One region of the Streptococcus dentalis genome, then DNA from elsewhere that is predicted to be linked to it. Evidence: predicted binding sites of a transcription regulator. Region 1 holds the regulator's gene; the other holds the start of a gene.
The links. Region 1 encodes Rex, which represses fermentation and respiration genes when NADH is low (regulators of the CRP and FNR family bind a similar motif). Its sites were predicted from a motif close to TTGTGAANTANTTCACAA; they were not measured.

Region 1 (16,572 bases):
GGACGAAGGTGAATCGATTCAAACCATTATTAATGTGGAGCAAGACCGCAGGGACGAAGCCTACCTCTTCTTTACGACGCGAAAAGGTTTGGTCAAGCGGACCAATGTAGCTGAATTTTCAAATATTCGTCAGAACGGTCTGAAAGCGCTGAATCTGCGCGATGAGGATGAATTAATCAATGTCTTCCTTACAGATGGCAACACTGATGTTATTATCGGTACCAAGTATGGTTATTCTGTCCGCTTTAATGAGGCTGTAGTCCGAAATATGGGACGTTCTGCCACAGGTGTACGTGGTGTGAATCTCCGTGAAGGAGACAAGGTTGTTGGAGCTAGTGTCGTTACGGATCAAGATGAAGTATTGATCATCACTGAAAAAGGGTATGGTAAGCGTACAATGGCTAGCGAATACCCAACCAAAGGCCGTGGTGGTAAAGGAATCAAGACAGCCAATATTACAGAGAAAAATGGTCCGTTAGCTGGTCTTTTAACTGTTAAAGGGGATGAAGATCTGATGATTATTACCGATACAGGAGTCATGATTCGCACAAATGTTGGGAATATCTCTCAAACGGGTCGTTCAACTCAGGGTGTGAAAGTTATGAGACTGGATCAGGATGCGAAAATTGTGACCTTTACAACAGTCCAGCCTGATGATAAAGATGAAGAAGTAGTGGAAGAAAACGAATAGATAAGGGGACAGTATGTCACGCAGAAGAAAAAAGAAAAAGAGTTTACGCAATACTCTTATCAACATCGTTGCAACACTTTTGATTATTCTCTCGCTTCTCTTAATTTTCAATGCTCCGATCCGAAATATGATTATGGTTTGGCATACCAACCAATACCAGGTTAGCAAGGTCGATAAAAACACCATTGATAAGAATAAAAAAGTGAAAACGAGCTTTGATTTCCAACATGTTAAGTCACTCTCGACGGAAGCTGTGATCAATGCCCAATGGAAGGCTCAGAAACTTCCTGTGATTGGGGGAATTTCGATTCCTGAATTGAACATGAATCTTCCGATTTTTAAGGGACTAGAAAACGTAGCCCTCTACTATGGGGCAGGGACCATGAAGGAAAACCAAGTTATGGGGCAAGGCAATTATTCTCTCGCCAGTCACCATGTATTTGGCTTAACTGGTGCAAATGCCATGTTGTTTTCACCATTAGAGAAAGCCAAGGCTGGTATGAAGATCTACATCACGGACAAAGAGAAAGTCTATACTTATGTCATCTCGTCAGTTGAGACAGTGACTCCAGACCGTGTAGATGTTATTCAAGATCGTGAAGGCGTTAATGAGATCACTTTGGTGACCTGTGAGGATGCTGCAGCGACTTACCGTACGATTGTAAAAGGGAATTTGGAAACCTCTGTTGACTATGACAAGGCTCCAAAAGACATCCTGGATTCATTCAGCAAGTCTTATAATCAAATGCAACTTTAAGAAAATAAAGTCCGAGACAGAAATGTCTGGGCTTTTTCTATGTAGGAAACTAGGAGAAATTCTTGTAAAATTGTAAGAGATTGGTAATATTATGTAAGGAACTTGTCATAATATTGAGGGAAATTCAGTATATAATAGAGGAGAAAGAGTATGATAAGGAGGTAGGATAGTGACAAAAGAGCGAATTTATCATCTCTTGCATCATTTCTATAATCTCTTAGTAAATGATTTTCCACGAAATGGATTAATTACGAAAGGAATCTACGAAGTAGAACAGGTTTACCAAGCTTTAGAGGCCATTCCTCAGAGTCAGGAGTACCTGATTCGCTGTGAAATTCAACAGTTTTTAAAGGAGCTTGAACAAGTTCAAACAGGTTATCAGATCCGCTTTAATAAAGATGAAGTATTAGTGTTAGATGATTTGAAGCAAGAAATTGCCTGCAAATAATGAAAGGTCGTCGTTTTCTCTATTTATTACGAATTAATAAGTGAGGAGGAAATTATGTACGACATATCATTTATTGAACCGTCTTTGCTTCCTAGGGAACGTTTGGTTTCTGAAGGGGTGGATAAGCTGAGTCATCAGGAATTGTTATCCATTCTCTTGCGAACAGGCAATAAGCAAAAAAGCGTTTATGAGATTGCACAAGGTCTTTTGAGTTCGGTTAATAGTTTAAAGGAGTTAAGTCAATTAACCCTAGAGGAGCTACAGGAAATCTCTGGTATTGGCCGGGTGAAGGCCATCGAACTTCAAGCTGTGATTGAGTTTGGACGAAGGATTCATAAAGACGAATTGATGAGTTCTGAACAAATCATGAGTAGTCAGAAATTGGCCCATAAAATTCAACAGGAAATCGGCCATAAGAAACAGGAGCACCTGGTTGCCCTTTATTTGAATACGCAGAATGAAATTATTCATCAACAGACCATTTTTATTGGAACAGTGAATCGAAGTATTGCGGAGCCACGTGAAATCCTACATTATGCACTAAAACACATGGCGACGTCCATCATCTTGGCTCACAATCATCCATCTGGTGCCGTATTTCCCAGTAAAAACGATGATGAAGTAACGCATCGAGTCTTAGAGGCCTGTGAAGTGATGGGTTTAACCCTATTGGATCACTTGATTGTATCTGAAGAAAATTACTATAGTTATCGAGAAGAAACAGATTATTTAGTTTAAAAAAGGTTGGAATCCTCTGGTTCCAACCTTTTTGTTGTTAAAGTATAAGTCTTTATTCTTCGTTTTTTCGCATGAAATAAAGGAGTGTTTGCAATTCACTGGTGAGGTCGACATATTGGACGACGACATCTTTAGGAACTGTCAGATGCACTGGTGAGAAGCTGAGAATCCCTTTGACCCCAGCGTCTACCAAAAGGCTAGCCACTTCTTGAGCCTTGACGCTTGGAACAGTTAGGATGGCTGTTTGAATGCCTTCTTGTTTGAGCTTTTCTTTAATAGAGGAAATACCGTAAATGGGAATTCCGTCCTTACTTTTGGTATTGATCAGTTCATGATCGTCAAGATCAAACGCCATGACAATTTTCATCTTATTGCGTTCATGGAAGCGATAGTTGAGAAGCGCACTTCCCATATTTCCGATCCCCACAATAGCGACATTGGTAATGGCATTATCATTTAAGAGATCCGCAAAGAAGTTCATCAGTTTTTTTACGTCATAACCAAATCCCCGTCTTCCTAATTCACCAAAATAAGAAAAATCTCGGCGAACGGTAGCAGAGTCAATCCCAATTGCATCCGCAATTTGCTTGGAATTGACGCGCTCTATTTTTTCAGAGTTAAAGCGTTTAAAAATGCGGTAGTAGAGCGATAAGCGTTTTGCTGTTGCGCGTGGAATTGGAGTATTTTTATCATGTTTCACAATATCACAACCTTTCCCTCTTATTGTATAGGAAGATTGTGAAAAAATCAACTATGTAGACCGATTTTTCAAAAATATATTTGTCTAACTAAAAAGCTGATGGTGATGGGAGAGTTCCATCATCATCAGCTTAGTTTTTAGCTTGTTCTAATTTTTTCAAAAAAGCATAGAGTCCATCGACACGCCCCGTATAGGGGAGCTTTTCACCCTTGTATTCAATGGAAACGATTGAGTAAGAGTCAGGTAAGGTTACACAGCCTGAAAAAGCTAAGATGCAGGCTGCAAGGTCGGGATAAGTAGTCGTTCGTTCTACTTGGTACGCGTCGATATAAGTTAGGGTTACCATATTAAACCTCTGTTTTGTTGAAAATTTCTCTTTCAACGAGACTATCCATTAAGAAATAGAATTTTTGTTGGATAATGTCATTTTCTGGATTTTTAAAGATATTAACCAGGCGAAGACCTGACTTATCTGTAATATTGATTTTAAAACCAGTGAGGTCTTTGTTGAAGATAATTTTAAGCAGGAAACCTTCACCGCTATTTGGAACAGCTTCGAGCAAACGATTCAACTCGTAATTTCCAACTTTTGTAACAGCAAATGTATTGTCACGTAAGGTATATTTTTTAATATTTGGGTGAAGACTATAGGTATATTTGCAGTCTTTCAATGTGATACTAGTTTCAAAAGTCATATTGTTCTCCTATGATAAAATTTCTTTAAGTTTTGTGAGGAAGTCTTGAACCTCCTCTATGGTATTGAGTTCTGAAAAACTAATTCGAAGGGATTCTTTTAGGCGTGAGCTATCTTTTCCATAGAGCGCCTCAAGGACATGGCTGGGTTGAATGGTACCTGCGGTACAAGCAGAACCTGTAGAGACAGAAATTCCAGCAAGATCGAGTCGCATCAATAATACATCATTTTGGACACCCGGAAAGCCAAGGTTCCAAACAAATGGAAGATGATCATCATTCGCATTTACGTAGTAGTCGTAGGCTGCTAAACCATTGACTAGTTCTTGGCCGAGTTTTTGAACCTGGTTGAAATTTTCTTCTTGATGAAGTGTAGCTTGCTGAAGCGCGGTTGCCATCCCGACAATTGAAATGAGATTTTCCGTGCTGGCTCTCATCTTACTTTCCTGATCCCCACCATGTAAGAGATTATCAAAATCTTTGACGGCCGCATAAAGGAAGCCGACTCCCTTAGGGCCATGGAATTTGTGGGCAGAAGCACTGAGAAAATCAATTCCCAACTCTTCGGGATAGACAGGGACCTTTCCAATTGCTTGGACAGCATCAACGTGAAAGGCAGCTGGATGATCTTTTAAGAGTTCTCCGATTTCTTTAATCGGTAACAGATCGCCTGTCTCATTATTGGCAAACATGGTAGAGACAAGAATAGTATCCGGTCTAAGTGCAGCCTTGATATCACTAGACTGAATGCGTCCATCTCTTGGTTGGACGATCGTAACTTCAAATCCGAAACGTTCTACAAGATATTCGATGGGTTCTAGAACCGCATGGTGTTCCAAAGCGGTAGTAATGATGTGTTTGCCATCTGTTTGGTGTTTCAAGCAGTAGCCTTTTATAACGGTATTATTACTTTCTGATCCACCTGAAGTGAAGAAAATACGATTTGGAATAGTATGGAGAGACTGAGCAATTTGCTCGCGAGATTCTCGGAGAAGTTTACTAGCCATCCGTCCATGAGCATGGAGGCTCGATGGATTTCCAAAAGTGGTCTTCATGGTTTCAGACATTTTATCAATGACTTCAGGTAGAAGGGGAGTTGTTGCGGCATTATCAAAATATATCACATTAAGACCTTATTTCTTGTGGTAGGCAAATAGAGGACTAACAGGTTTTCTTTCTTGAATGCGAACAATAGCTTCAGCGATCAGTTCGCTAGCTGTCAGATAGTTAATATTTTTTGGTGTTGGCCCATTTGGAGCAACAGAATCGGTTACTAAGATTTCTTTGATCGGAGCTTGGTCTAATAACTCGACAGCTCCTTTCACAAATAAGCCATGGCTTGAAACAGCATAAATTTCAGTAGCTCCTTCGCGTTCGACGATTTTCGCAGCTTCTGAGAATGTCTTACCAGTATTGAGGATATCGTCAATCAAGATCGCTTTCTTATCTTTGACATCCCCGATAATATAGCCATAATCACGGTTCGCATCATCTTGCTCGTAATCAATGATCGCAATCGGTGCATCAAGATATTCAGCTAAACTACGAGCCCGTTTGACACCAGAGTTTTTAGGACTGACGACTACGACATCAGGCCCTGTTAGACCTTTATTAATGTAGTGTTCTGCAAAAAGTGGAATGGTAAAGAGGTTATCTACGGCAATATCGAAGAAACCTTGAACTTGCACTGCATGGAGATCCAGTGTGACGACGCGATCCACCCCAGCTTTGACCAACATGTTTGCGACGAGCTTAGCAGTAATTGGTTCACGAGGAGCAGCTGTACGGTCTTGGCGGGCATAACCGAAGTAAGGCATGACCACATTGACAGTATTTGCGCTGGCCCGTTGGCAAGCATCCACCATAATTAACAGTTCCATCAAGTGATTGTTGACAGGGAAACTGGTTGATTGAATGATATAAATATCATATCCACGAACACTTTCCTCAATATTGACTTGGATTTCACCATCTGAGAATTGACGGGATGAAATTTTCCCAAGTGGAACCCCAGCGTGATCCGCGATTTTTTGCGCAATCTCTGGATTTGAATTGAGAGAGAAGAGCTTCATATTTTTTTTATCTGACATGTGATTCCAACCTCATTTAGATTTTTGATCTTAGCACTATTTTAGCAAAAATTTGCGATAATTTCAGCTATTTTACAATCTTTCCGCTAATCTGGCGATTTTATTTTTTGCTGCTTTGTAGACGATCCCATGGTCTGTCATGAACTGATGGAAATTATCTTCCTGCTCAGCAGTTTCGACCTCGATTTCCAACTCATAATCTTCAGTATCTAGATAGAGATTGTGGTCTAGTGCCACTATGCCTTCAGCTGTTTCTTTTTCGAATCGTTCTGTTGTAAGGCTCCCCCAAACAGCCAGTTGTTCAACAGGGATTCCTTTTAACATCAAGAGGTTTTTGATTTCCCCATCAGGAAACTGTTGGTGTTGAAGGATCGCCTGGGTTTCGTCTTGGCTGAGGTCTTGATTGTACTCGAAATGGCCAACTGCTTCAGGGACCTTGAGAGTCAATTCAGCCTGATCTGTGAAAGTACGCACCCGCAAGGCCATTTTTTCCTTACGGATGAGCTGGTCAGGTGTATCGATATAGTGATTGGTTTGGACAACCAATTCTGTATCAGCAAAAAGTGGAAGGAGGGATTGGTATTCCTCCTTGTCTAGCATGGTTTTGTATTCAATTTCTAAATGGTTCATTTTGTGGTCCTTTGCTTTTTTTCAAAAGCGATTCATGATATAATAAGAGATGTGTTTATTGTATACAAAAATGGTTCAGATTACAAGGTGGTAGGATGGCAATTGATTGGGAAAACTTCTTAGATCCGTATATCCAAGCAGTTGGGGAATTAAAAATCAAACTGCGTGGGATTCGTAAGCAATATCGTAAGCAACAAAAGCATTCTCCAATTGAGTTTGTTACAGGACGGGTCAAACCGATTGAGAGTATTCGTGAAAAGATGATACGAAGAAATATTTCTGAAGAAAATCTGGCTCAGGATATGCAAGATATTGCTGGTCTTCGCATCATGGTTCAGTTTGTGGACGATGTGGATGAGATCCTAGAGGTTCTGAGACAACGGCAGGATATGCGCGTGGTCCAAGAGCGAGACTACATCCGCCACAAGAAATCAAGTGGCTACCGGAGTTACCACGTCGTTGTCGAGTACCCGGTCGATACCATTGATGGAAATGAAACGATCTTAGCAGAGATTCAAATTCGGACCTTGTCCATGAATTTTTGGGCAACCATTGAACACTCGCTTAATTATAAATATAAAGGAGACTTTCCAGACGAGATCAAAAAACGCTTAGAGACGACAGCAAACCTGGCCTATCTCTTGGATGAAGAGATGGGGGCAATTCGGGATGCGATTCAGGAGGCTCAAGCCCTGTTTGATCCACTTCATCGTAAGTTAAATGATGGCGTTGGAAATAGTGATGACACAGATGAAGACTACAGGTAAAAAAGTATCCATTATTCGCAATCGCAAGCGTCAAAGTGAAGAGGTTTTTCAGCAGTTGCGCTACAAGCTTCGAAAAAATAATTTTATTTTGACGGAGAAGCATCCGGATATTGTGATTTCAATTGGTGGTGATGGGATGTTGCTATCGGCCTTTCACAAGTATGAACAGCAGTTGGATCGCGTGCGTTTTATCGGCGTCCATACTGGACACTTAGGATTTTATACGGATTACTTAGACAGTGAAATCGATAAGTTGGTTGAGAATTTAAAATATGATACAGGTGCCAAGGTTTCTTACCCTATTTTGAATGTCAAGATCACTTTCGACAATGGGGAAACCCGTACCATGAGGGCTTTGAACGAAGCGACGATTAAGAGAAGCGACCGGACCATGGTTGCCGATCTCACGATTAATGGAGTGGATTTTGAGCGCTTCAGAGGAGACGGGATTACCGTTTCGACTCCTACAGGAAGTACGGCTTACAACAAATCCTTGGGAGGAGCAGTCCTTCACCCAACTATTGAGGCGCTACAGATCGCTGAGATCGCCAGTCTCAACAACCGTGTTTATCGTACCTTGGGTTCCTCTGTCATTGTCCCTAAAAAGGATAAGATCGAGATTACACCGACAAGACCTGGCTTCCACATTATCTCTGTTGATAATTCAACCTATTCTTACCGCAATATTGCAAAGGTAGAATACCAGATTGACAACCATAAGATTAATTTTGTGGCCAGCTCCAGTCATACCAGTTTCTGGAATCGGGTCAAGGATGCCTTTATCGGAGATGATAGAGAATGAGATTTGAATTCATTGTCGATGAGCATGTCAAGGTCAAGACCTTCCTGAAAAAGCATGAGGTTTCTAAGGGTCTCTTAGCAAAGATTAAGTTTCGTGGTGGCCAGATCCTTGTCAATGGACGTTCGGAGAATGCAATTTATTTATTGGATATTGGGGATCGCTTGGTCATTGATATTCCAGCAGAAGAAGGGTTCGAAACTCTGAAACCCATGGATCGATCTTTGGATATTTTGTTTGAAGATGATCATTTTTTGATCTTAAACAAACCCTTTGGGATTGCTTCTATTCCAAGTGCGATTCATTCCAATACCTTAGCCAATTTTGTAAAAGGCTATTATGTGAAACAGGGCTATGAGAACCAGCAGGTCCACATTGTCACTCGCTTGGACAAGGATACAAGTGGCGTCATGCTCTTTGCCAAACATGGCTATGCCCATGCCCGCTTGGATAAGCAATTGCAGTCTAAAACGATTCAGAAACGCTATTATGCCTTGGTCAAGGGATCTGGGAAGCTTGATCCTGTCGGAGAGATTATTGCTCCGATTGCGCGTGATGAAGATTCAATTATCACCCGAAAGGTAGCTAAAGGTGGCAAGTATGCTCATACAAGCTACCAAGTTGTTCAATCTTTTGGTGATATCCACCTTGTGGATATTCAGTTACACACAGGTCGAACCCATCAGATCCGCGTTCATTTTTCCCATATTGGTTTTCCGCTCTTGGGAGATGATCTCTATGGCGGCAGTTTAGAAGACGGCATTGAGCGCCAAGCCCTTCATTGTCATCGTCTATCCTATTATCATCCATTTCTAGAGGAAGAATTGGTCATAGAAAGTCCACTACCTCCAGATTTCCAAGCTGTATTAACACAGCTTCAAACAAGTTATTAATTATTAAAAGGAGTAAAACTCATGGAAGTTTTCGAAAATCTCAAAGCCAACCTCGTTGGTAAGAATGCACGTATTGTATTACCAGAAGGTGAAGAACCTCGTATTCTCCAAGCAACAAAACGTATTGTGAACGAGACAGAAGTAACCCCTGTCTTGCTTGGTAATCCGGAAAAAATTCGGATTTATCTTGAAATCGAAGGGGTTTTGGATGGATATGAAGTCATCGATCCTCATTCTTATCCAGGTTTTGAAGAAATGGTAGCTTCCTTGGTAGAACGTCGTAAGGGCAAAATGACAGAAGAAGCGCGTCAAGTCTTGAAAGACGATGTTAACTATTTTGGTGTCATGTTGGTACACATGGGAATTGTTGATGGGATGGTTTCTGGTGCGATTCACTCAACAGCCGCAACTGTTCGTCCGGCCTTGCAAATTATCAAAACTCGTCCAAATGTAAAACGTACTTCAGGGGCTTTCCTTATGGTTCGTGGATCTGAACGCTACTTGTTTGGGGACTGTGCCATCAACATCAATCCAGATGCTGAAGGATTAGCCGAAATTGCCATCAATTCAGCTATCACAGCCAAGATGTTTGGAATTGATCCAAAAATTGCTATGTTGAGCTATTCAACAAAAGGATCTGGTTTCGGTGAAAGTGTTGATAAGGTTGTCGAAGCGACTAAGCTTGCCCATGAACTTCGTCCAGATCTTGAAATTGACGGAGAATTGCAATTTGACGCAGCCTTTGTTCCTGCAACTGCAGCCTTGAAGGCTCCAGGAAGCAAGGTAGCAGGTCAAGCCAATGTCTTTATCTTCCCTGGTATTGAAGCAGGTAACATTGGATACAAGATGGCAGAACGTCTTGGTGGTTTTGCAGCGGTAGGTCCAGTATTGCAAGGGTTGAACAAACCAGTTAACGACCTTTCTCGCGGATGTAATGCAGATGACGTTTATAAATTGACCTTGATTACAGCAGCTCAGGCTGTGGAACAATAAGAATAATTGAAAGGCTTAGGAATTTCCTAGGCCTTTTTATGGTAGAGTCAGAATCTCTAAACTTGAACTCATTCTATGGTATACTAGGAATATGTTAGATTTAAATGATTACGGGATTATCATGTGGGAGGAGGAAAAAATTGCCTCTTTCCGAGAAAAGTTATTAGGCTGGTATGATTCCAATAAACGGGATCTCCCCTGGAGAAGGACGCAGGATCCTTATAAAATTTGGATTTCAGAAATTATGCTCCAGCAGACACGTGTCGATACGGTGATTCCTTATTATGAGCGTTTTTTAGATTGGTTTCCGACGATTGCGGATCTGGCTCAGGCACCTGAGGAAAAGCTCTTAAAAGCTTGGGAAGGTCTTGGCTATTATTCTCGCGTACGGAATATGCAGAAAGCAGCCCAGCAAATCATGGAGGACCATGGGGGTATTTTCCCATCAAGTTATGACGAAATATCAAAACTCAAGGGGATTGGACCTTATACAGCTGGTGCCATTGCCAGTATTGCTTTTAGCTTGCCAGAGCCGGCAGTGGATGGCAATGTTATGCGGGTTCTAGCTCGTTTATTTGAGGTCGACTACGATATCGGAATCCCAACCAATCGTAAGATTTTTCAAGCTATGATGGAAGTCTTGATTGATCCAGACCGTCCTGGTGATTTTAATCAGGCTTTGATGGATTTGGGCTCAGATATTGAGTCCCCAGTCAATCCACGGCCAGAAGAAAGTCCTGTCAAGGAGTTTAGCGCGGCCTACCAACATGGAACCATGGATCGTTATCCCATCAAGGCTCCTAAGAAGAAACCGGTACCTGTCTATCTAACAGCCTTTATTATCAAGGATAGTCAAGGGCGCTACTTGCTGGAGAAAAATGAGCGAGAAGGGCTTTTGTCTGGTTTTTGGCATTTCCCTTTGATCGAAGTGGATAGCCTTTCTGATCCCTTTGGACAATTGTCGTTATTAGATGGTAATGGAGAAGCAGGAGATAACCCAGAAATTCTTTCCTTTGAACAGGACTATGAATTGGCCATTGATTGGCAAGACAGATCGTATCCTATCGTCCAGCATGTCTTTTCGCATCGCAAATGGCAGGTTCAGATCCGATTCGGCCTGGTAAAAGAAGGAGAACAGCCAGCAAGTGAATCGACTGTTTGGTTAACACCAGAAGAATTTTCGGACTATCCTTTTGCTAAACCCCAGCAAAAGATTTGGACGACTTTTTCGGAAAATGAAAAATAGCTAGAGACTGATCTCTAGCTATTTTTTTATAGATGAGCGAATGCTTTGATTTCTTCTTCAGACATAGATGAGTCGCAACGAACACTGACTTCACCGGCTTCGACATGTAAAAATCCTGGGACAGTTGGGATGCCGTAAGTTGAGCGGAAGGCTTGTAATGCGTCTAGCTGACTTGGTTCTTCACTATTGATGAAGTAGATATGAGCTTTTGTTTCAGCTACGACAGTTGCCAACTTAGCAGCGAACTTCCGGCAGTAAGGACAAGTCTTGCGTCCGATAAAGAAGGTTGCTGTTTCTTTTTGATCGATCGCTTCTTGCGCACGCGCGACAGTTGTGACTTCAAGATCTTTAATATCTTCTAAAAATTGTTCCATGAGATTACCTCGCTTTCTTCTAAGTCTAGTATGCCATATTTTCTATAAAATCGCTGGTATTTGCTACGAAAGAAAGAGAGAGTGGGACAGAAATCGGTTATTCGTTAGAATTCGATTTCGTCGTCCCACCTCCGGACAGTTGAGTAGGGCTGTAAAAGCTGATGAAATCAGCGTAGTAGAGCCCACTCAACCACTGCGTCTTGCTCAACAATCAAAAAAATAATTGAGAGGCTAGGACTTTTGTCCCAGCCTCGTGTTTTAGCCTACAAATGCATTAATTTCTGCTTCGATATTCGCAATTTTTTCTTTAGCATCTGCTTCAGATTCACCAACTGTAGCGATGTAGAATTTGATTTTTGGTTCTGTACCTGAAGGACGAACGGCAAACCATGAATCATCAGCCAAGATGTATTTAAGCACGTTGCTTGGAGGAGTTGTCAATTTTTCAACGCCGTCAGCAGTAGTAGCTGTTTGTTCCAAGAAGTCTTCTGTCTTAGCAATGTCTGTCTTGTTAAATTGTTTAGGAGCATTGCCACGGAATTTATCCATGATTTTCTTGATTTCAGCAGCTCCGTCCACACCTGAAAGGGTAACAGAGATGGTTTTTTCTGCGAAGTAGCCGTATTGTTTGTAGATTTCTTCAATACCATCTGCCAAAGTCATACCACGTGAGCGGTAGTAAGCTGCGATTTCAGCGACGATAAGAACGGCTTGGATAGCATCTTTGTCACGTACGAATGGTTTGATCAGGTAACCGAAGCTTTCTTCGAAACCAAGCATGTAAGTGTGGTTGTGTTGTGTTTCAAATTCATGAATTTTTTCACCGATAAATTTGAAACCAGTCAAGACGTTAAACATCGTTGCGCCATAGCTTTCTGCAATCTTAGTCACCAACTCAGTTGATACGATGGATTTACAAAGAGCAGCATTTGCAGGAAGGGTACCAGCTGTTTTGTGAGCTTCAAGAATGTATTTAGCAATGATCGCTCCGATTTGGTTACCAGAAAGGTTGAGGTAAGAACCATCTGGTTGGCGGATTTCAACACCAAGGCGGTCAGCATCTGGGTCAGTTGCAACCAATACATCAGCGTCTACTTTGCGACCAAGTTCTTCAGCAAGAGCAAAGGCAGCTTGGTTTTCAGGGTTTGGAGATTTAACAGTTGAGAAGTCAGCATCTGGAACAGCTTGAGCTTCAACAACTTGAACAGCTTCAAATCCAGCTTGGGCAAGAGCACGACGAGCCAACATTTCACCAGTACCATGAAGTGGAGTGTAGACAATCTTCATGTCGCGCCCGTATTCATTGATCAAGTCTTGGTTGATGTTAACGCCTTTCACTTCTTTCAAGTATTCAGCGTCGACGTTTTCACCGATAACTTCAATCAAGCCGTTAGCTTTGCTTTCTTCAAGGTCAGCCAATTGTACAGTGAAAGGATTTTCGATAGCACGGATGTAATCTGTCAATGCATCAGCATCTGCTGGAGGCATTTGTCCACCGTCTTCACCGTATACTTTGTATCCGTTAAATGGAGCTGGGTTGTGGCTAGCTGTTACCATGATCCCAGCAAATGTGTGGAGATGACGAACAGCAAATGACAATTCAGGTGTTGGACGAAGGCTTTCAAATACATAAGATTTGATGCCATGAGCAGCCAAAACTTGAGCTGATTCAAAAGCAAACTCAGGAGAGAAGTGACGGCTGTCGTAGGCGATCGCAACACCGCGTTTCTTCGCTTCCTCACCTTTTGAGTCGATTAATTGGGCCAACCCTTCAGTTGCTTGGCGAACAACATAGATATTAATACGGTTGGTACCAGCACCGATTAATCCACGCATACCAGCTGTACCGAATTCTAGGTTGGTATAGAAGGCATCTTCTTTTGTTTTTTCATCCATTGCGACCAACTCATCACGAAGGTAAGCTGGTAATTCAGCAAAGTTGAGCCATTTTTGGTAGTTTTCTTGATAGGTCATGCAAGCGTCTCCTTTTTGCTTATAATTTAATCGCTTACATTATAGCAAATTTTTTCAGAAAATTCTAGCGATAATTGTAAATCTTTTCAAAAAAATAGAGCTAATTCACCATCAAAAAAAGCCAAGATAAATTGGTCTTGGCTTGAAAGGTTATTTTAATTTTTCAAGAGATGGAACGACTGCACTGGTAATGAGTACTGTCGCAATGACTTCGATGAGTGAGTTAGTAGAGACAATCAAGCCAAGGAAATGTTGAATCCCCCCTCCAAAACTGTTGCCAAAGAAGAAATAAATCCCACTTAGAACGAAAACAGTATTGGTCATAGAGCCGACAATTCCAGCGATCACAAGTCCAGTACGATTACGAATCCAGCGATAGACGAAGTAAGGGGTTACCCCGATGAGAATCCGAGGGACTATGGCAATGATAAGGGAGTAGAGATTCCCGTGAGGGACAAAGGGACTAAAGAGATAGCTGGCTGGTGTTAAAACCAAGGTATTCATAGTGAGGCTAAAGAGTCCCATGAGGAGTCCTAAGATAGCTCCAATTCGTGGACCGTATATGATAGAGGCGATCACGACAGGAATATGAACCAAGGTTGGTTGAATTCCTGATGGAACAAATTGCAGAATGAAAGATGTCACAAAGTGAATGGTGATCATCACCGCAAAAAAGATGGCAATTCGTGAAATAGAAGATGATTTTCTCATAAACAATTCTCCTTAACAGTTTCTACAATAGTTTCTACAGGCGCTAGAGCTCCAGCACCTTTGTCCCCACAAGCAAGAACAGCATCACGAGGTTGGATAATCTGGTAACCATAGTCTTGTAAGAGCTTTAGATTTCGTTGGGTAGCGGGATGTTCTAGCATTTTTGTATTCATAGCAGGGGCCAGTAATTTTTTTGTCCTTTGAGGCAAGGCTAGAGCTGTGCTTGTGACCATATTATCTGCAAGTCCCATAGCCAATTTAGCAATGGTATTGGCACTGGCCGGCGCTACAAGAAAGAGGTCAGTTTCTTTCCCAATGTCGATGTGCTCGATCCGCTGTGGATCGTCTTCCATCATAACATCAAGCCCTACTTGATTCTTTGAAAGAACTTGCAAGGTTAAAGGGGTGATAAATTTTTGGGCTGAAGGAGTCATGAGGACCTTCACTTCAAAGCCCAATTTGGTTAGTTGGCTGGTAATATCAGCAGCTTTATAGGCGGAAATACTACCGGTAACCGCTAAAGTAATGTGTGTCATATGTTCCTTTTTATTTGATATAACGTAGGATAGCCTCTGCGATTTCTGTTTTCGTAGAAGCTTCTAGGACCTGATCATCTGTCACTAGATAGGCTTGATGCTGACCGTTCTGAATCTTGGTCAGATCATTGGCAACGATCATGCTGGCATGATTTTTAACGAGGCTTTCACGCGCCACCTGGATCAACTCTTCAGAAGAAACGTCGACTAATAGCTTAAAGCCGATCAGTTGAATAGCAGGGTTCCATTCTTTGACGAGCGAGATAATCTTGGGATTTTTCTTTAGAAAGAGCACTTGGTATTCTTCTTTGGAAGAGATTTTAGCTTCCTGATTTTCGCGATGGATAAAGGTATGAAGGTCTTGAGCCTTCTCAACTTCCTCAAGGCCTGTCATGTAAACAGGTGTGTAGTCTGAGACTGCCATAGCGTGAATCAAAACCTGATGATGAGGGACTTCCGTTTTCATTTGTGTGAGAAGTTCTTCGACATTCTGGATCAATAGAAGTCGAAGCTGTGGATGAGGATCGGGTTTAAGCGCGGTAGGCGTTGTGATCAAGGTCACCTGATGTCCCTTTGCAAGAGCAATTTCTGCAAGAATTTTCCCTAGGCTCCCGGTGGAATGATTGGTGATCGAACGAACGCTATCAATGGCTTCGCTGGTTCCGCCTGATGTAATTAAAATATGCATATGCTTATTTTACACAAAAAAGATACGTAAGTAAAGTTCTGAAGCTATTAGGATTAGCTATGTGTAGCCATAAAATTCACATAAAAAACGAACGTTAGATTCAAAAGGTGGAAAAACCATGTTATTTTCGCGAATTTTAGGTATAATAGTTCTATCAAATATAAAGGAGTCCCTTATGAAAACAGATATCGAAATTGCTCAAAGCATTGAACTCCAACCGATTGTGGATGTTGTTAAGAAGATCGGTTTGGTAGACGATGATCTTGAATTGTATGGAAAATACAAGGCGAAATTGAGCTTTGATAAGATTCGTGAAGTTGAGAAAAATCCAGTAGGAAAACTTATCTTAGTCACTGCGATCAACCCAACTCCAGCTGGAGAAGGGAAATCAACCATTACCATTGGTCTAGCAGATGCTTTGAATAAAATCGGTAAAAAAACCATGATTGCCATTCGCGAACCTTCTTTGGGTCCAGTTATGGGGATTAAAGGTGGTGCTGCTGGTGGTGGCTATGCCCAAGTTCTACCGATGGAAGACATCAACCTTCATTTCACAGGGGATATGCATGCGATCACAACGGCTAATAACGCTCTCTCAGCATTGATTGATAATCATTTGCATCAAGGAAATGAGCTAGGTATTGACCAACGTCGGATTATCTGGAAACGGGTAGTGGACTTGAATGACCGTGCTCTTCGTCATGTCTCTGTCGGTCTTGGCGGTCCTTTAAATGGGATTCCGCGTGAAGACGGATTTGATATTACCGTTGCTTCTGAGATTATGGCCATCCTTTGCTTGGCGACAGATATTGAAGATTTGAAACGTCGTTTGGCCAACATCGTG
Region 2 (16,572 bases), 570 kb from region 1:
TTCCTCTTGATTGATCTGAGTAATGGCCCGACGAATGTTATCCTTGACCGAAACGTCTAAACCAATGGTCGGCTCATCTAAAAAGAGAACTTTGGGATTGTGAAGCAAGGAAGCTGCAATATCCGCCCGCATCCGTTGCCCAAGTGAAAGAGTTCGCACGGGGTCCTTGATAAAATCCTTCAAATCCAAAACTTCATTCAAAAAGTCCATGCGCTTATGGAAAAGCGAGTCCGGTACATCGTAAATTTCCTTCAAGACCGTGTAGGTCTCTTGCAGTGCCAAATCCCACCATAGCTGGGTGCGTTGTCCGAAAACGACTCCAATATCCTTGACATAATCTTGTCGATTATCTTGTGGAATCTTGCCGTTAATCCGACAAAAACCAGATGTCGGTTTTAAAATCCCTGTCAGCATTTTGATGGTGGTCGACTTCCCAGCACCATTTGCCCCGATAAATCCTAGAATCTGCCCCTTTGGAACTTCAAAAGTTAAATCCTTGACCGCTTCAAAGGTCTGCTTTTCAGGATGAATAAAGGAGCGCAAGGCCCCCTTTAACCCCGGCTCCTTAACTGTCTTCACAAAATTTTTCCGAAGATGTTGCACTTCTATCATTGCCATATCTATCTCCCTATCGTAAGAAGCAACATTGTATTTTTGACTACAAATATTCTAAATCCTTACTTTCTACACTTACTCAATATTATTACAGAAGGCTTTATACCAACCTATTATAATCCAATAAAAAAAGGAATGCAAGCGTTTGCTTATAGATTATGAAATTAGAAATTTCTCTCTTGAAATAATGCTTTTGAGTCAGAAATTCTGGTTTAATAGTTTCCTTAAAACACCAAAAAACCTGCCCTTAGGGGCGGGCTTATTGTTAAGAAAAAGAATTTTTTTAATCGAGAAAATTAACGATTCTACTGTTAATCCTTCAGCATTTAATTATTATCATCAGTCTCAATGGATTTTTAAGCCCTCAATTATTCTCTAAAAATTCTTTAATACGAGAAACAATAGCATCGCTTTGATAATGATAGAGGTCGTGAGGCGCATCCATATAGTCGACTTGAACATTAGACTGGTCGCTTGCAAATCTCTCTGCATAACGTTGCCACTCTGATTGGCTAAAGCTGGTTCCCTCCCCATTTGAAACCAAGAGAAGTACAGGGATTTTGGGATCAATGGTAAATTTACTAACCTTTTGGGCATTTTTCTTTACAGTTCGGGTCTCATTGAGCATAGCCGTCGACAGCAACTGCTTGTAAGCTAAAAATCGGTATTGCTGACGCTCACTTTTAGTCAAGTCAGAATTCTTCAGGTAAACAGACTCAGGGAAATAACGGAGCAGGCCAATCTTACTCGTCCAATAGGCTAAGGTTATAAGAGTTGGGTGTTCTTTTAAATCTTCATAGCTCGCTGGCAAAGCCCAATCCAGGCCAATCAAAGCCTTCACTTCATTTGGATATTTCTCTTGCCAAGCAAGACTCTCTAAACTAGCCATAGAATGCGAAATAATCACATAAGGACCTGAAACATGAGCTTGCGCCAAAGCTTGACGGGTTTCAGAAAGGACCTCCATCACATCTCTTGAACGATCACTATCTTCGCTAAAACCATATCCTGCTCGCTCCACGACAACAACTTTGTATTTTTTGGATAGGGAATCTGATAGATCCTTAAAGTCTAAAATCGGAGAGGCGATACCTGCACCGGAAAGAAAAACGATTATTTGAGGCCCTTCTCCTTTAACAGAGACATTCATTCGATGTCCATTGACTGTAACTTGTTTACCAATGGGTGTGAGAAGCTTACTTTCATTTCGTAAACTGAATTGATGAAAAACAAATGTAGCACCTAAAAAGAGCAGGAGAAAGCCACAAACGATCCAGCTCCACAGTTTGAATTTTTTCATAGGCATATTGTACAAGTTTTAGAGTGTTTTAGCAATACAAATAAGATATTTTTATTGCAATAATAAAAGAGATAAATAATAACCTCCAAGTCTACAAAAAGGCTTATCCTTACGGATAAACCTCTGGTTAATTTATAATCTATTTATATTCAGTAAAAATTAATCTAGCATTATCACTTGGTAAATCAGGATCAGAGTTATATAAACTAGTTGAAATTATATCTCCGTCTTCTAATTTCACGACAACATCTTGATTACCAGAATTTAGAGTTTGTTCTTTCTTTTTTTTCGTTGAATTATTATAAATATCAATTGACCAACCTAAATTATCAAATTCAGGATCTAGCTTCACATTCGTGCTCAGTTTATACGTACCAGCTTTAATATCACGCCCCACTACATACTCTCCAATTCCCGCTTCATTACTCATTTCTACTTTTTCTGGTACTGCATTAAACTTAATCTTGGAAATATTACTAAAATCCAATGTATCACCCTCAAATAAAATAATCCTGATTTTTGAAGGATAATCGGTTGATGTTCCTGGTGCACCTGCTACCCAATTAATAAACAGTGAAAAAGGATCCTTTCTATTTCCAAAAATATTTCCTGATCCTCCTGTTATTTCCAAATCATAAATACCAGGTTTTACATCTCCGTTCTCACCCACAACAACATCTCCGGTGACATAGATTTCTTCTGTTGATTTCGATTGTTTTGCTAACAAATTCATCTCTTCTAAACGCGAGTTCTCTTTAGTAACATCTTTCATTGACGAATTCTTTTCAGACTTAGGTGTCGAATCCGATTTTACCGTTGGATTCTTTTCAGGCAAAGCAGTATCTTTCGATACATTATTAGTATGACAAGCCGTTAGCAACGAGCCAGCGATTAAAACTGTTAACAATAATTTAGTGTTTTTCATATTCACACTACCTCCTATATACCTAAAACTTAATTTCATTTTATCACAACCTATTACAAAAGTAAATATATTAACTTCTTTATATAACCATGGATTGATTTTAACTTACTAATCTATTCATTTAACATTAATCAGATAAAATGAATATAAAATCAAAAAAGGCTTATCCTTGCGGATAAACCTCTGGTTAATAACATTTCAAAGCTAAATTAAGCTTTGCCTTCTGAACCGAATACGTCGATACGTTCTTCAACAGCTGCTGTAATTGCTTCGAAACCTGGTTTCAAGAATTTACGTGGGTCGAAGAGTTTCTTCTTATCGTATTCTGCTTCGTTTGCATCGTATTCACGTACGAATTGACGAGTAGCATTTGCAAATGCGATTTGGCATTCAGTGTTAACGTTAACTTTTGCAACACCAAGTTTGATAGCTGCTTGGATTTGATCATCAGGGATACCTGATCCACCGTGCAATACGATTGGGAATCCTGGAACAGCTTCAGTCAATTTTTGCAAGTGGTCAAGGTGAAGACCTTTCCAGTTTGCTGGGTAAGGACCGTGGATGTTACCGATACCTGCAGCCAAGAAGTCGATTCCTGTAGCAACCATTGCTTTAGCATCTTCGATTGGTGCCAATTCACCGTCACCGATGATACCGTCTTCTTCACCACCGATAGTACCAACTTCAGCTTCTACTGAGATACCTTTAGCATGAGCTTTTTCAACGACATCTTTCGCCAATTTAAGGTTTTCTTCAACTGGAAGGTGTGAACCGTCAAACATGATTGAAGTGTAACCAGCTTCGATACATTCAAGAGCATCGTCGTAGTGACCATGGTCAAGGTGAATAGCAACTGGTACAGTAATACCCATTGATTCTACAAGGTTTTCAATAAGGGCTTTACATACTTTGTAACCACCCATGTATTTAGCAGCACCCATAGAAGTTTGGATAAGTACTGGAGCTTTCTTAGCTTCTGCTGCACGCAAGATAGCTTGAGTCCACTCAAGGTTGTTTGTGTTAAATCCACCAACTGCATAACCATTGTCACGAGCTGCTTGGACAAATTTTTCTGCTGAAACGATTGCCATTTGTTATAGGCCTCCTATAAATTTTTGTGGGGTTAATCCCACTTACATTGTTTATTTTATCACTTTTTAGATGAAATTGCTAGCTTTTCCTGTAGCTTTAAGCGATTTCTTCCGATAAATAGGACGGAATCTCCTATCTCCTAAGACTCTCATCCTAGCAAACAAGTAAAAGAAGGGGACTTACACCCCCTTCAATTCTCTTCTTTAAATTTTTTTAGTGAAAGGAGAAAGGCAATCCCGCAAATCACAAGGGATACCGCTGCAACCCATTGAGAATAGAAATAAGCAGCAAATAACTGACTGTCGGTAAATATTTTTCCAAGAAGTCCGTTTAGCACTCCCTCAAGAAAGGGAATATTCTCACACACTGCAAGGATTGACGCAAGAAAGAGTATACTGCCTGCTATCAGAAAAAGATGAAGAATCCATTTTTTGATTCTTTTTTTATCTCTGAGCAGATACTTAGAAGCAATCGCCACTAAAAAAATGAAAACATTCCATATGTTTAAGGCGATAAAATATCTAAAAGTATCCTTGTATGCACCTATCCCCATCGCTAAAATCAGGATAGGACCGAAAAAATTAATGGCACTTCCCAATAGTGCAAAAAGGCCATCGGCCAATACCAGATCCTTTTTCTTCATGTTCTCACCTCATCTCACACCTATTCTACCACAAAGAAATTTGAAAACAAAAAAAGATAGCCGAAGCTATCTTGATCCGATGCGGAGAGAGGGACTTGAACCCTCACGACCTAAAGCGGTCACAGGATCCTTAGTCCTGCGCGTCTGCCAATTCCGCCATCCCCGCGATTGAGTACCTTACTAGTATATCAATCTTCTACTTTCTTGTCAAGATTTTTTTCAAACTTTTTTCAGAGTTTGTCATTTTTTCACAAAAAGGGAGCAGGTCCTTCGACCTGCTCCCTTGATTTTTATTTGCTATCGTGGTTTTCAACTGCCGCTGTGATAAAGGCTGTGTAAAGTCCTTCTGGGCGGTTTGGACGGCTTGACAATTCTGGGTGGTATTGGCAAGCAACAAAGAATTTGTTTTCTGGGATTTCAACGATTTCGACCAAACGGTTGTCTGGTGAAACGCCTGAGAAGACAAATCCTGCTTCTTCGAACTGTTCACGGAAAGCATTGTTAAACTCATAACGGTGACGGTGGCGACGTTGTACCACTTCTTGATTGTCATAGGCAGCTGCTGCTTTTGATCCTCGTTTGAGTTTAGAAGGGTAAAGACCGAGACGGAGCGTTCCACCCATGTCTTCCACATCGATTTGGTCCCGCATGATATCGATAATTGGATACTTGGTTTCTGGATCCAATTCGGATGAATTAGCCCCTTCCAAACCTAAAACGTGACGGGCAAATTCGATACAGGTTAACTGCATACCCAAGCAGACACCCAACATTGGGACGTCTTGTTCACGCGCATACTTGATGGCTTGAATTTTGCCTTCTGTTCCCCGTTGACCAAAACCACCTGGGACGATGATTCCATCCGCATCTCCAAGGAGTTCTGCCACATTTTCAGCTGTCACATCATTGGCATTGACCCAATTAATCTTGACTTCTGCATCATTGGCATACCCTGAGTGCTTCAAGGCCTCAACGACAGAAATGTAGGCATCTTGCAATTCTACGTATTTTCCAACCAAGGAAATCTTGACCTGTTTCTTGAGGTTCATGACCTTGTCGACCATCGCAGACCATTCTGTCATATCTGCTGCAGGAACATCCAATTTCAAATGGTCACAAACGATTTGGTCCATATTTTGTGCTTGCAAGTTCAATGGGATTTGGTACAAATGTTCCACATCCAGTGATTCGATGACAGCTTCTGGTGCGACATCACAGAATTGAGCCAACTTGTTCTTAATTCCTTGACCAGCTGGTTTTTCTGTACGGATGACCAACATATTTGGTTGAATCCCAAGACCACGCAATTCTTTCACAGAGTGTTGCGTCGGCTTGGTTTTCATTTCTCCCGCAGCCTTTAAGTAAGGAAGAAGGGTGGTGTGGATGTACATAACATTTTCAGCACCAACATCTGCCTTCATTTGACGAAGAGCTTCAAGGAATGGAAGGGATTCAATGTCTCCAACTGTTCCCCCGACTTCTGTGATGATGACATCTGAATCCGTCGTCGTCGCTGCTCGTTTGATCTTTTCTTTCAAAGCATCTGTGATATGAGGAATAACCTGTACAGTCGCGCCCAAGTATTCTCCACGACGTTCCTTTCGAAGGACTTCGCTATAAATTTTCCCTGTTGTCACATTTGAGTACTTATTCAGATTAATATCAATGAAGCGTTCATAGTGACCAAGGTCCAAGTCTGTCTCTGCGCCATCGTCTGTGACAAATACTTCCCCGTGTTGGTAAGGACTCATCGTCCCTGGGTCAATATTGATATAAGGGTCAAATTTTTGGATGGTCACTTTCAATCCACGATTTTTGAGCAAGCGACCAAGACTTGCTGCGACAATCCCTTTCCCGATGGATGATACGACACCACCCGTGACAAAAATATATTTTGTTGACATGTGCTTTCCTCTTCTTCTAATGTTGTAGAGGCCATTCCTCTTTGCAGAAAAAACAAAAATAGCTCCCTAATCCTTAGGGAGCTCCGACCTCAAAATGAGGTGCCCGAACAATATCTTACCGCAAATGGTCTACTTTGTCAAATTGAAAATTTCATGAAAATAATTTTCGCTGTTTACACGACCTTTTCCACTCCATTTTGTGTGACGAGAAATTTCTCAAATTGAAGCTGAGGCATGCAAAGAGCAAGGTCCTTGTGGATTCGTTCTAGCGCTTCTAAACGCATCTCGACTGACGTCTCGGTATTTCCTTGGATGACAAAGAGGGCGTTTTGCGTAGTCTCCTCAAATTTGTAATGGTCACTATCGCGTACATCCAACCAAGCCAGAACTCCTTTTTGATCCCGGTAGACAGGATCTGTCGGTGCGACATGTTTTTCACTAGAAAGGATAGGGAGGAAGAGATCGTCTCTTTGACTCACTGTAAATTCAATCGGTCCCTCAATCTTATCTAGGTCATGTCCTCCAATTGCGAGAAAGGACTTCAGAGATTCGACATTATAGATATCGATGATGCTATTGATCTGAGGAAGAGCTCCTCGATGCTGGATGTTTCGGATAAGAGCTAGGACTGTTGGGGGATTTTTCTTGATGCTACGCCCTACTTTTTGCAAGAGGTCTGTATACCCTTTGATGACAGGAGATGCCACTACTTCTTCTGTCTGACACTGGAGCGCCCATTGTTCAAGCTCTTTCTTCTTTTCAAGAAAAGAAGGGGGCAAAACTGCTTGAGGATCCACATTTCTAGCAATTCCGACCACAACTGTATCAATACCAAGAGCTACTAAACTTTGATCTAAACGAAAGTCCATCTGGAACACCTCCTATTTGGGAAACCTTACACGTTTATCATATACCATTTCGCCACTTTTTTCAATGCAAACAAAAAGAGAGTGGGACAGAAATCGGTCATTCGTTAGAACTCGATTTCGTCGTTCCACCTCCGCACAGTTGAGTAGGGCTGTAAAAGCTGATGAAAGCAGCGTAGTAGAGCCCACTCAACCACTGCGTCTTGCTCGACAATCCAAAAACAATTGAGAGGCTAGGACTTTTGTCCCAGCCTCTTCTTATGATTTATTCTTCTTCCTCGTCTTCAGAATCCTCTTCTTCGTCGTCTTCTTCGCTTAATTCAACTTCCTCACCCAAATCATCTGGTACGATTTCATTGATTTCAGCATCGTAAGCTTCGACTTCACTCTTTTCATCATCTGGATTTTCTTCATCGTATGAAAGAGCTGGATCTGCTTCGTAAACTTCTTCATCTTCTGGATCATCGTCGTTGTAGTCGATCGCATCTTCGTCTCCATCCATGAAGGCATTGACACGTTTTTTCTTCCGTTTCTTAGGAGTTTCATCTTCGTCTGTTTCTTCAATAGCGATGATTTCTTCGTCAACTTCATCGATGGCATACCATGAACGAAGACCCCATTTGTTATCTCCAAGTGGGATAAAGCTTCCATCTACATTCAATTCTGTGTAGAACAATGGAAGAGCTTCACGGATCTCGCTGTTTGATTTTTCAAGGTAATTTTGAATTTCATTTACAAGATCGCTAAAGTACATTTCATGGTCACGTCCGCGTAATTCCAAAATCGCACGCGCCACTTCAATCATAGAAAGTTCACTTTTTTCTTGTCCAGCAAATACTTCTAATTCCAAGGGTAAATCTCCTTATGTTTCATTTCCTAAATGGAGAAGGATCCGGTCTTCAACCTCATCCTATCCTCAATGATAGATTGAAAACTTCTCGTCACTAAATCTATCACGCATTTTATCGTTACACTCTATTGTACGATAAATTTCCCCTTTCGTCAAAGGAAAATTCCAGGATTCTCCATGAAATCAAAAAAAAGAAGAGCCTCACGGCTCTTCTTTTTTATCTCAATTATTTTACTTTTGCTGTGCTTGTGATTACGTTCACTGCTTTCTTCACTGTGATGTCATGTTTCAACATTTCTGGTGAAAGAAGGTTGCGAACTTGTTCAACTGGCATGTTGTAATCTGCTGCCAATTGTTCGATTTCAGCGTTGATTTCTTCTTCAGTTGCTTCGAAGCCTTCTGCTTTCGCTACTGCTTCAACCACAAGGTTTGTCTTCGTACGGCTTTCAGCTTCTGCTTCGTATTGTTTGTGAAGATCTTCTTGAGTTGTTCCAGTGATTTGGAAGTACATTTCAGGTGAGATACCTTGACGTTGCATGTTTCCAAGGAACTCGTTGATTGAACGGTGTACTTCTTCGTGGATCATTTCTTCTGGAAGGTCAACGATTTCAGCGTTTTCAACGGCAAGATCGATTGCTGCTGCTTCTACTGCATCGTTGTATGCTTCTTCTTTAGCTGCTGCCAATTCTTTGCGGTATTTTTCTTTCAATTCAGCAAGAGTTTCAACTTCTTCGTCGATGTCTTTTGCCAATTCATCGTCAAGAGCTGGTACTTCTTTTGCTTTTACTTCGTGGATCGTTGTCACGAATTTCGCTTCTTTACCTGCAAGGTCAGCTGCTTGGTAGTCTTCTGGGAATGTTACGATCACGTCAACTGTTTCACCAGCAGAGTGTCCAACCAATTGGTCTTCGAAACCTGGGATGAATTGACCTGAACCAAGTCCAAGTGAGAAGTTGTCACCTTTACCACCGTCGAATTCAACACCGTCGATAGAACCTACGAAGTCGATCACAACTGTGTCACCTTCTGCTGCAGCACCTTCTTTAACAACCAATTCAGCCAAGTTGTTGCGTTCGCGTTCGATACGAGCATCCACATCAGCGTCTGTTACTTCTTTAGAAACTTCTACTGATACTTCAAGGTCTTTGTAAGCACCCAATTTTACTTCAGGTTTTGTTACAACAGCTGCTGTCAATGTCCAGTCTTGACCTTTTTCCATAGATACAACATCGAAAGTTGGTTGTGCTACAACTTCGATTCCAGCTTCTTTAACAGCTGCTTCATACGCTGCTGGAAGAAGATCGTTCAAAGCATCTTGGTAAAGAGCTTCTTCACCAAAACGTTGGTTGAAGATTGGACGTGGAATATGACCTTTACGGAATCCAGGTACGTTCAAAGTTTTCTTAACTGACTCAAACACACGGTCCAAAGCAGGTTTGATTTGCTCTTGGCTGATTGTGAAAGTCAATACACCGTGGTTAGTTTCTTTGTTTTCAAATGATACAGACATTCTGTCTCTCCTTAAAATAATATAGTCATTCCTTATAATTTTACCACAAAACTTTGAAATTGCAAGTTTTAAAACGTTTTTGCCTCTCTTTTCATCCAAAAAAACTAGCCCTTAAAAGCTAGTTCTGATTATGATTTTCGGATGGGATCATCGAGGTAGAGAGCACGGGCGCCGCCGATCAATTTTGGCCGACTGGCGAGGGCTGTGACATGGGCTTCACCTAGTTCACGCAAGATAGGGCGAATTGGAACTTGCACATGTTTGACATGCATCCCCACGGAGGTATCTCCGATGTCTAACCCCGCTTGAGCTGTGATAAATTCCACCTCAACAGGATCCTTAAAATACTTGAAAGCTGCGAGTTGCCCAGCACCTCCTGCATGGAGACTCGGAAGGACATTGACGATTTCTAGTTCCTTCTTATCTGCCAATTCTCTTTCGACCACTAAGGCGCGATTGAGATGCTCACATCCTTGTACTGCCAGATAAACCCCTCTTGGATTCAACTCATCTAGCAAGGTCTGGACAATAGCTTCGGCAATGTCGATGTTGGAGGCCTTTCCAATTTGCCCTCCTGCAACTTCACTTGAAGACATCCCGAGTACAAGAATCTGTCCTTGGCGGAGACGGCTTTTTTCCAAGACATCTACCAAGATTTCTTTTGTATCCTTCTTCAGTTGCTCCAGATCCATGAATTAGCTTCCTTTCTTTTGAAATGCATAATAGACCACATAACCTAAAGCCATTCCAACAAAATTCTGAGCGAGGTTATTCGGAATGTCCGAGATAGCAGCACCCCAGCCATTGCCTAAAAAGAGAGCAGAAGCTAGTGCGTAACCGCCTACCATGACAACTGTCGCAAGAAGCAAGCCTAGGTAACGAGCTTTGCCCTTGAAGCCAGCGAAGTAGCCTTGTCCCCCGTGAAAGAGGAGACTAAAGAACATCCACTGAGGATAGCCTGAAATCAGATCCAATAAGAAGGCTCCGACACCACCTACAATAGCACCTTCCTTGCGTCCAAAATAGAAGGCTGTGAAATAAACGCCAAGATCTAGTAGGGTGACGATCCCTGTAGGAGTTGGAAGTTTGGTATAGTAGCCAAGTACAACTGTCAAGGCTGTCAAAATAGAGAGGCGGGCAATGAGTTGAGTTCGATTAGATGTCATACTGTACTACTCCATACTGGTCTGAATGTTGAATCGCTTGGAAAACAAAGTCTTTAGAGGCTTTAACAGCTTCAAGTGGAGATTTCCCTTGCACCAACTGGCTGGAAATGCTAGACGCAAAGGTACAACCAGCTCCTGTATTGTTCTTTTCTAAGACTGGCTCTTCAATGACGGTGAAGTCTGTCCCATCATAAAAGACATCGATGGCCTTTTCTTTATTGAGACGATTGCCTCCTTTGACCACGACATTCGCTGCTCCTAATTCGTGGAGCTTGCGCGCTACCGCCTTCATATCGTCGAGCGATTGAATCTTGCTTTGGGTCAAGATCTCAGCTTCTGGTAAGTTTGGCGTGATGATGGTCACATAAGGGAAGAACTTAATCAATTCGTCTCGAAGAGCTGAAACTTCTACATCATGACTTTCCTTGCAGACCAAGACAGGATCTAGTACCACAGGAATCTCCGCATGGGCTTTGACATAGTCCAAAGCCAAGTCTGCCACTTGGACATTTGGCAAAAGACCGAGTTTAATAGCAGAGAAAGGAACATCTTTGAGGGAGTTGAGCTGTTGCGCAAAGGTCGTCGGATCCACCGGAATCACTTCAAAACCGTGCTCCGTCATAGCGGTCAAACAAGTCACCGCTACAAAACCATGCTGTTTGTTGGTCGTATAGGTTGCAAGGTCTGCGTGAAGACCTCCACCACTAAAAATATCATTTCCTGAAATAGCTAGAATCAATTCATTACTCATAACGGATCTCCTTTAAATATAAGCCATTTGGCGCTGCTGTAGGACCTGCTAAATTGCGGTCCTTCTTATCCAAAATCAGATCGATCTGCTCGATCGGCATCCGATCATTTCCGATCTTCAACAAAGTTCCCACCATATTGCGGATTTGCTTGTAGAGAAAACCATTGCCCGAAAAGGTAAAGACAAGGCGATGATGCTCTGCATCCTCGACCAAGCGAGCCTCTGTAATCGTACGAACCTTATCTTCCACACTGGTTCCTGAAGCCGTAAAACCGGTGAAATCATGGGTTCCCTCCAACTTTTGGATGGCTGCTTGCATCTTTTCCACATCCAAAGGATAAGGATAGTGGGTGGCATAGTGGCGCATCATGGGGTTCTTGGGACGACCATAATCCACAATAAATTCATAGGTCTTGCTGTGCTTCTTGTAGCGTGAGTGAAAGTCATCTGCTACTTGCTCTACTCGGATGAAATCAATATCCTCTGGGGTTTGGGTATCGAGGGCAAAGCGGAGCTTTTCCTCGTCCCGCGCTTGGGGGAGATCAAAATGAATCACCTGGCCAAGAGCATGGACACCGGAATCCGTTCGCCCCGCTCCATGAACGGTAACAGGGGTTCCTTGATTGAGGCGCGTCAAGGTCTTCTCGATTTCCTCTTGCACACTACGGGCATGAGGTTGGCGTTGAAACCCTGCAAACAAGGTCCCGTCATATGAAATGGTTGCTTTGTATCGTGTCATGGTTTTATTTTAGCAGGATATAGAAGGGGTTACAAGAGTGAAAAAATCAAACTGTCCGGGTACAGTTTTACGAGCACAAAAAGAGACTGGGACAAAAGTCCTAGCCTCTCAATTATTTTTGGATTGTCGAGCAAGACGCAGTGGTTGAGTGGGCTCTACTACGCTGATTTCATCAGCTTTTACAGCCCTACTCAACTGTGCGGAGGTGGGACGACGAAATCGAATTCTAACGAATGACCGATTTCTGTCCCACTCTCCTAACTTCGACCTGTTACAAATCTACTAGGTCTTAGTCTCTTTTTTTATTTTTCAAGTCCATTCCTGCTGCTCCTAAGATCGCTCCTAGTAAAGAGAGCCCCAGAGCAGATTCCACTCCTGTTTCTGGAAGTTGCTTGTTAGAAGATACTGCTTCTGAACGAACCGTTTCTTCCACAGCTGCTGGAATTGGCGTTGGGGTATTTTCTGGTGCTACTGGCTGATTCTTCGAGATCACTTGAGGTGTTGAAGGATCTGAAACCATTTTGTTTACAAGCACGTCTGGTTTCACTGGTGCTTCTACTGAAGGGCTTGTTGGGATCACGACTTCTTTGGTACCGACTTCAACAATTTCTGCAACAGGCTCTGTTGCAACTTCTGTAGCAATCACTTTTCGACTTTGATCAAGCGCTGAAACCTCTACATACTCAAGACCTTGCCCTTTAACCCCAGCCTGGATCACTCTGCGTTCTCCTTTAGCGAGATCTGGATTGGTCCGTTCCACAAGGTCAAAATCAAGTTCTTTTTCTACGATTTCAAGACTTGGTTTGTCTTCCACTAGGGCTTTGACGTCATTTTCAGCCAAGCTACCTACTTGCGTAATTGGCTTGAGCCCCGCAAGGGCTTGAGTCAGAGCAGCCACTTCTTGATCCACCTGATCTTGATGAGCACGGCTCACATTCCAATTCAAGCTATCTAAGACTTTCGCAAGGGCTGCGCGCGATTCTGGTGTGTAAATGGCTAGATCTGTTGGTACCGTAGCAACTGCTTTTCTAAGAGCAGTGAAGTCCGCCTTGAAATAGTCCTTGTTATGGTTGGCAAAAGCTTCCATGACCTGGAAGACTTCTTCTTCCTTGTATTCATTGGCCGGCTCATCAGCCCAAATTCCCAACATACTTCCGGATGTCGGTAATTTGACATCAGGGTACTTGGTTGAAGCTAACTGTTCAAACGGAACAGTTTCTGTATTTTGAATAGCTTTTTCGAGCGGATAACTTTGGTCACCTTTGTGGCCCAAAACATAGTACCAGTCCCCGTTGGTATTAAGGAATTTATACCCCTTATCTGCCAAATACTGTGGTGACGCAAGGTTATAGCCCCACCATCCTTTAGACCAGTATGAAATCAAGACGTCCTTGTCAAAGGCAACATCATCTTCATCTCCATAATAGAAGCCATCGTTAAAGGCCATTGGCTGCAAGCCTTTTTCACGCGCCATAGCTGCAAGACTATTGGAATACTCCGCAAATTTACCATAGAGGTCATACCACTTGAGGTAGTACCAGCCTTGCGCACTGGTAGCGTCATTGGCATATTCATCTGTTCCGTAGTTAAAGATCTTAGACTTGTCTTTGAAGTAGTCCATGTACTTGCCAATCAAGGCTTTGGTAAAGTTGACTGCTGCTTCATTGGTCAAATCCATGGTTGTTTTTGAAACCGTATCAAAGCTGGCTTGTGGATTTTCAATGCCCAATTTTTCCATGGCTACCAACAAAGCATCCATGTGTCCAGGACTATTGACTGCCGCAATCAAGCCGATTCCTTTAGCAGTCGCATAAGCATGGAGTTCATCCATTTCCGCTTGGGTCAAGGCTTGGCCATTTGGATCATCGTAATAGGCCTTGGTACCTTCTAAAATGGCCTTTTTCACATCGTCACTAGCATAAGTCTTGCCATTGGCTTCCACCGTCATATCATCGAGGACGAAGCGCATGCCATCATTTCCGACAAGGAGGTGCAAGTCAGAATAACCCAACTCACTGGCCTTATCTACGATTCGTTTCAACTGATCCAGTGAGAAGTATTTGCGGCCTGCATCGATCGAGATGACCTTCTTCATGGCTAGTTTTTCTGCTGCTTCTTTTGCAGCAACTTCTTTCGCGTAGCTTTCCGTATACACCAAAGCATCTTGAGCTGCTTTGAGATGATCGATCAAGGTTTTGGCCTCTGCTCGAGTGGTATTTGCTCCTGCCCCTTCTAAAGCTTTTTTAGCTGCCGTAAAGGCTACTAGAGATTCCGGTGTATAGTGATCCAAATCAGTTGGAGCTTCCGAAAGAGCTTTTTCGACCACTTCAGGATCTGCTACAAAGTAGTCCGCATTCTTGTCCGCGAAGGCATGCATGAGCTTAAAGAGAAGGTCTTTTTTGTAGGTTGCAGATGGCGTATCTGCCCAGGCAGCTACCATGCCACCGATGAAAGGTACCTTAGCTCCATCATTTTTTTGAACCACATCAATCGCTGACTTGGAAATTCCTTCGAGACCTTGATCAAGGTTGTACCAACCAGATCCAGCCTTGTCCCGTCCAAGCACATAATACCAAGCATCATTGGTATTAAGAATCTGATGACCTAGTTCAGACAAGAGTTTTGAAGAAGCGACATCATAGCCATTCCAGCCACCTGTCCAGTAGGACACAATGATATCCTTGTCAAAAGTACCATAGGAAGTATCGCCATTGTAGTAGATTCCATCATTGAAGGCCATTGGTTTCATCTTGTGTTTTTTCACAATAGCTGCTAGATCATTAGCATATTGGATGAATTTTTCATAGCCTTTTTCTGGATAGCCTTCACCTGGCCAATGCTTGCTGGCTTGGAGAACCTGCCAACCATGGGCATCTGTAGCATCGTTGGCATATTCATCCAAACCAATATTGAAAATATCTGCCTTGCCGCTGAAATAAGCCGCATACTTGTCTACCAAAGCCTTAGTAAAGTCTAAGGCTTTTTGGTTGTCCAAATCAACTGTCCGAGCTGATTTCTTTGTACCAAAATAATTAAAGTGAGGGTTTTCGATGCCCAATTGTTCCATGGCCGTCAGAATCGCATCCATATGACCTGGACTATTAATGGTTGGGATGACACCTACTTTCTTCGATTTGGCGTAGGCCAAAATATCATCCATTTGAGCCTGGGTCAAGGCTGTCCCGTTCGGATCATCGTAATAAGCTTTCGTTCCTTTTTCAACCGCATCCGTCACGGCTTGGCTAGAATAAGAAGTATCTCCCACTTTCAAAGACATATCATCCAGCACAAAGCGCAAGCCGTCATTTCCAACTAGAAGATGCAAGTCTGTATAACCCGTCTTACTAGCTTCATCAATGATTTCCTTGATTTGGTCAGGCGAGAAGTACTTGCGACCGGCATCGATCGATACAATCTTTTTCTTGGCTAATTTTTCTTCCTGGTCAGGATCTTTGGCAGGCGTTTCCGTCGCTGCTGTCGCTGGTTGAGCTGCCACATCCGACGCTGCGACCGAGCTCGCTCCTTCGCGAATCAAACGGTCAAGATCTGATACTCGCAATTCACGATCAGGCAGTGTCGGTTGACTTTGATCGACTATTGGGGCAGGAGCCGTTGGTTTTTCTACTGTTGGCTGAGAAGCTTCCTCATTAAGGGAAATAGTTGACTCACCCTCGTTTGGCTGAGTTGGAACTGTCGTTGAAGTGCTGTCTGTAGCCGTTGGCGTATCAGCTGCTACAACATTTGCGCCAGCAAAAAATCCTATGAGCACCGAAGCTGCTCCTACTGCATACTTGCGGATCGCATAACGTGGTTGATGTGATTTCATCAGGACCTCCTAAATTGTCATTGTAATCGTTTTCTTAAATTTACCACGATATCTTAATAAATTCAATGAGGCTTCTCATTATTCTTTAATTAGGAGAGGAAGTCCTTGGATTCGATCCAAAATAAAACGAGCTCCTTACTCAAAAGGAAACTCGTTCATTTTTATAAATCATCTAAAGCATCTTTGACCTTGTCAAAGAACCCTTTTTTCTTTGGGTTGACCTTCAAATCACTTGCTTCCGCAAAGGCTTGAAGGGCTTCTTTTTGCTTGTCATTTAAACCAGTTGGGGTGACGACATTGACAGATACATATTGATCTCCCATGGCACCACCACGTAAGCTTGGAGCCCCTTTTCCACGGAGGCGGAATTTCTTACCGGTTTGGG

Region 2: the regulator Rex is predicted to act here: its motif matches at 3,979-3,996, upstream of SM121_RS00240 (class II fructose-bisphosphate aldolase).

What each region holds. Positions count from the first base shown of each region.
Region 1 is NZ_CP139418.1:1,451,136-1,467,707, reverse strand. Features, by position in the region: gene gyrA (DNA gyrase subunit A) at 1-691, shown strand, start outside; gene SM121_RS07145 (class A sortase) at 705-1,448, shown strand; gene SM121_RS07140 (hypothetical protein) at 1,618-1,896, shown strand; gene radC (RadC family protein) at 1,951-2,634, shown strand; gene SM121_RS07130 (redox-sensing transcriptional repressor Rex) at 2,687-3,334, opposite strand; gene SM121_RS07125 (DUF4649 family protein) at 3,465-3,680, opposite strand; gene SM121_RS07120 (DUF1831 domain-containing protein) at 3,682-4,029, opposite strand; gene SM121_RS07115 (cysteine desulfurase family protein) at 4,039-5,151, opposite strand; gene SM121_RS07110 (ribose-phosphate diphosphokinase) at 5,161-6,117, opposite strand; gene SM121_RS07105 (CYTH domain-containing protein) at 6,190-6,747, opposite strand; gene SM121_RS07100 (GTP pyrophosphokinase) at 6,843-7,514, shown strand; gene SM121_RS07095 (NAD kinase) at 7,498-8,316, shown strand; gene SM121_RS07090 (RluA family pseudouridine synthase) at 8,313-9,206, shown strand; gene pta (phosphate acetyltransferase) at 9,228-10,199, shown strand; gene mutY (A/G-specific adenine glycosylase) at 10,291-11,445, shown strand; gene SM121_RS07075 (thioredoxin domain-containing protein) at 11,472-11,819, opposite strand; gene SM121_RS07070 (phospho-sugar mutase) at 12,078-13,793, opposite strand; gene SM121_RS07065 (ECF transporter S component) at 13,944-14,504, opposite strand; gene coaC (phosphopantothenoylcysteine decarboxylase) at 14,501-15,040, opposite strand; gene SM121_RS07055 (phosphopantothenate--cysteine ligase) at 15,051-15,728, opposite strand; gene SM121_RS07050 (formate--tetrahydrofolate ligase) at 15,904-16,572, shown strand, end outside.
Region 2 is NZ_CP139418.1:43,552-60,123, forward strand. Features, by position in the region: gene SM121_RS00225 (ABC transporter ATP-binding protein) at 1-618, opposite strand, end outside; gene SM121_RS00230 (alpha/beta hydrolase) at 980-1,921, opposite strand; gene SM121_RS00235 (hypothetical protein) at 2,055-2,840, opposite strand; gene SM121_RS00240 (class II fructose-bisphosphate aldolase) at 3,050-3,931, opposite strand; gene SM121_RS00245 (hypothetical protein) at 4,123-4,575, opposite strand; tRNA gene SM121_RS00250 (tRNA-Leu) at 4,656-4,741, opposite strand; gene SM121_RS00255 (CTP synthase) at 4,866-6,479, opposite strand; gene SM121_RS00260 (B3/B4 domain-containing protein) at 6,653-7,348, opposite strand; gene rpoE (DNA-directed RNA polymerase subunit delta) at 7,611-8,195, opposite strand; gene tig (trigger factor) at 8,422-9,705, opposite strand; gene SM121_RS00275 (TIGR01440 family protein) at 9,834-10,397, opposite strand; gene SM121_RS00280 (ECF transporter S component) at 10,401-10,871, opposite strand; gene SM121_RS00285 (bifunctional hydroxymethylpyrimidine kinase/phosphomethylpyrimidine kinase) at 10,861-11,622, opposite strand; gene truA (tRNA pseudouridine(38-40) synthase TruA) at 11,615-12,361, opposite strand; gene SM121_RS00295 (family 20 glycosylhydrolase) at 12,651-16,187, opposite strand; gene dnaJ (molecular chaperone DnaJ) at 16,349-16,572, opposite strand, start outside.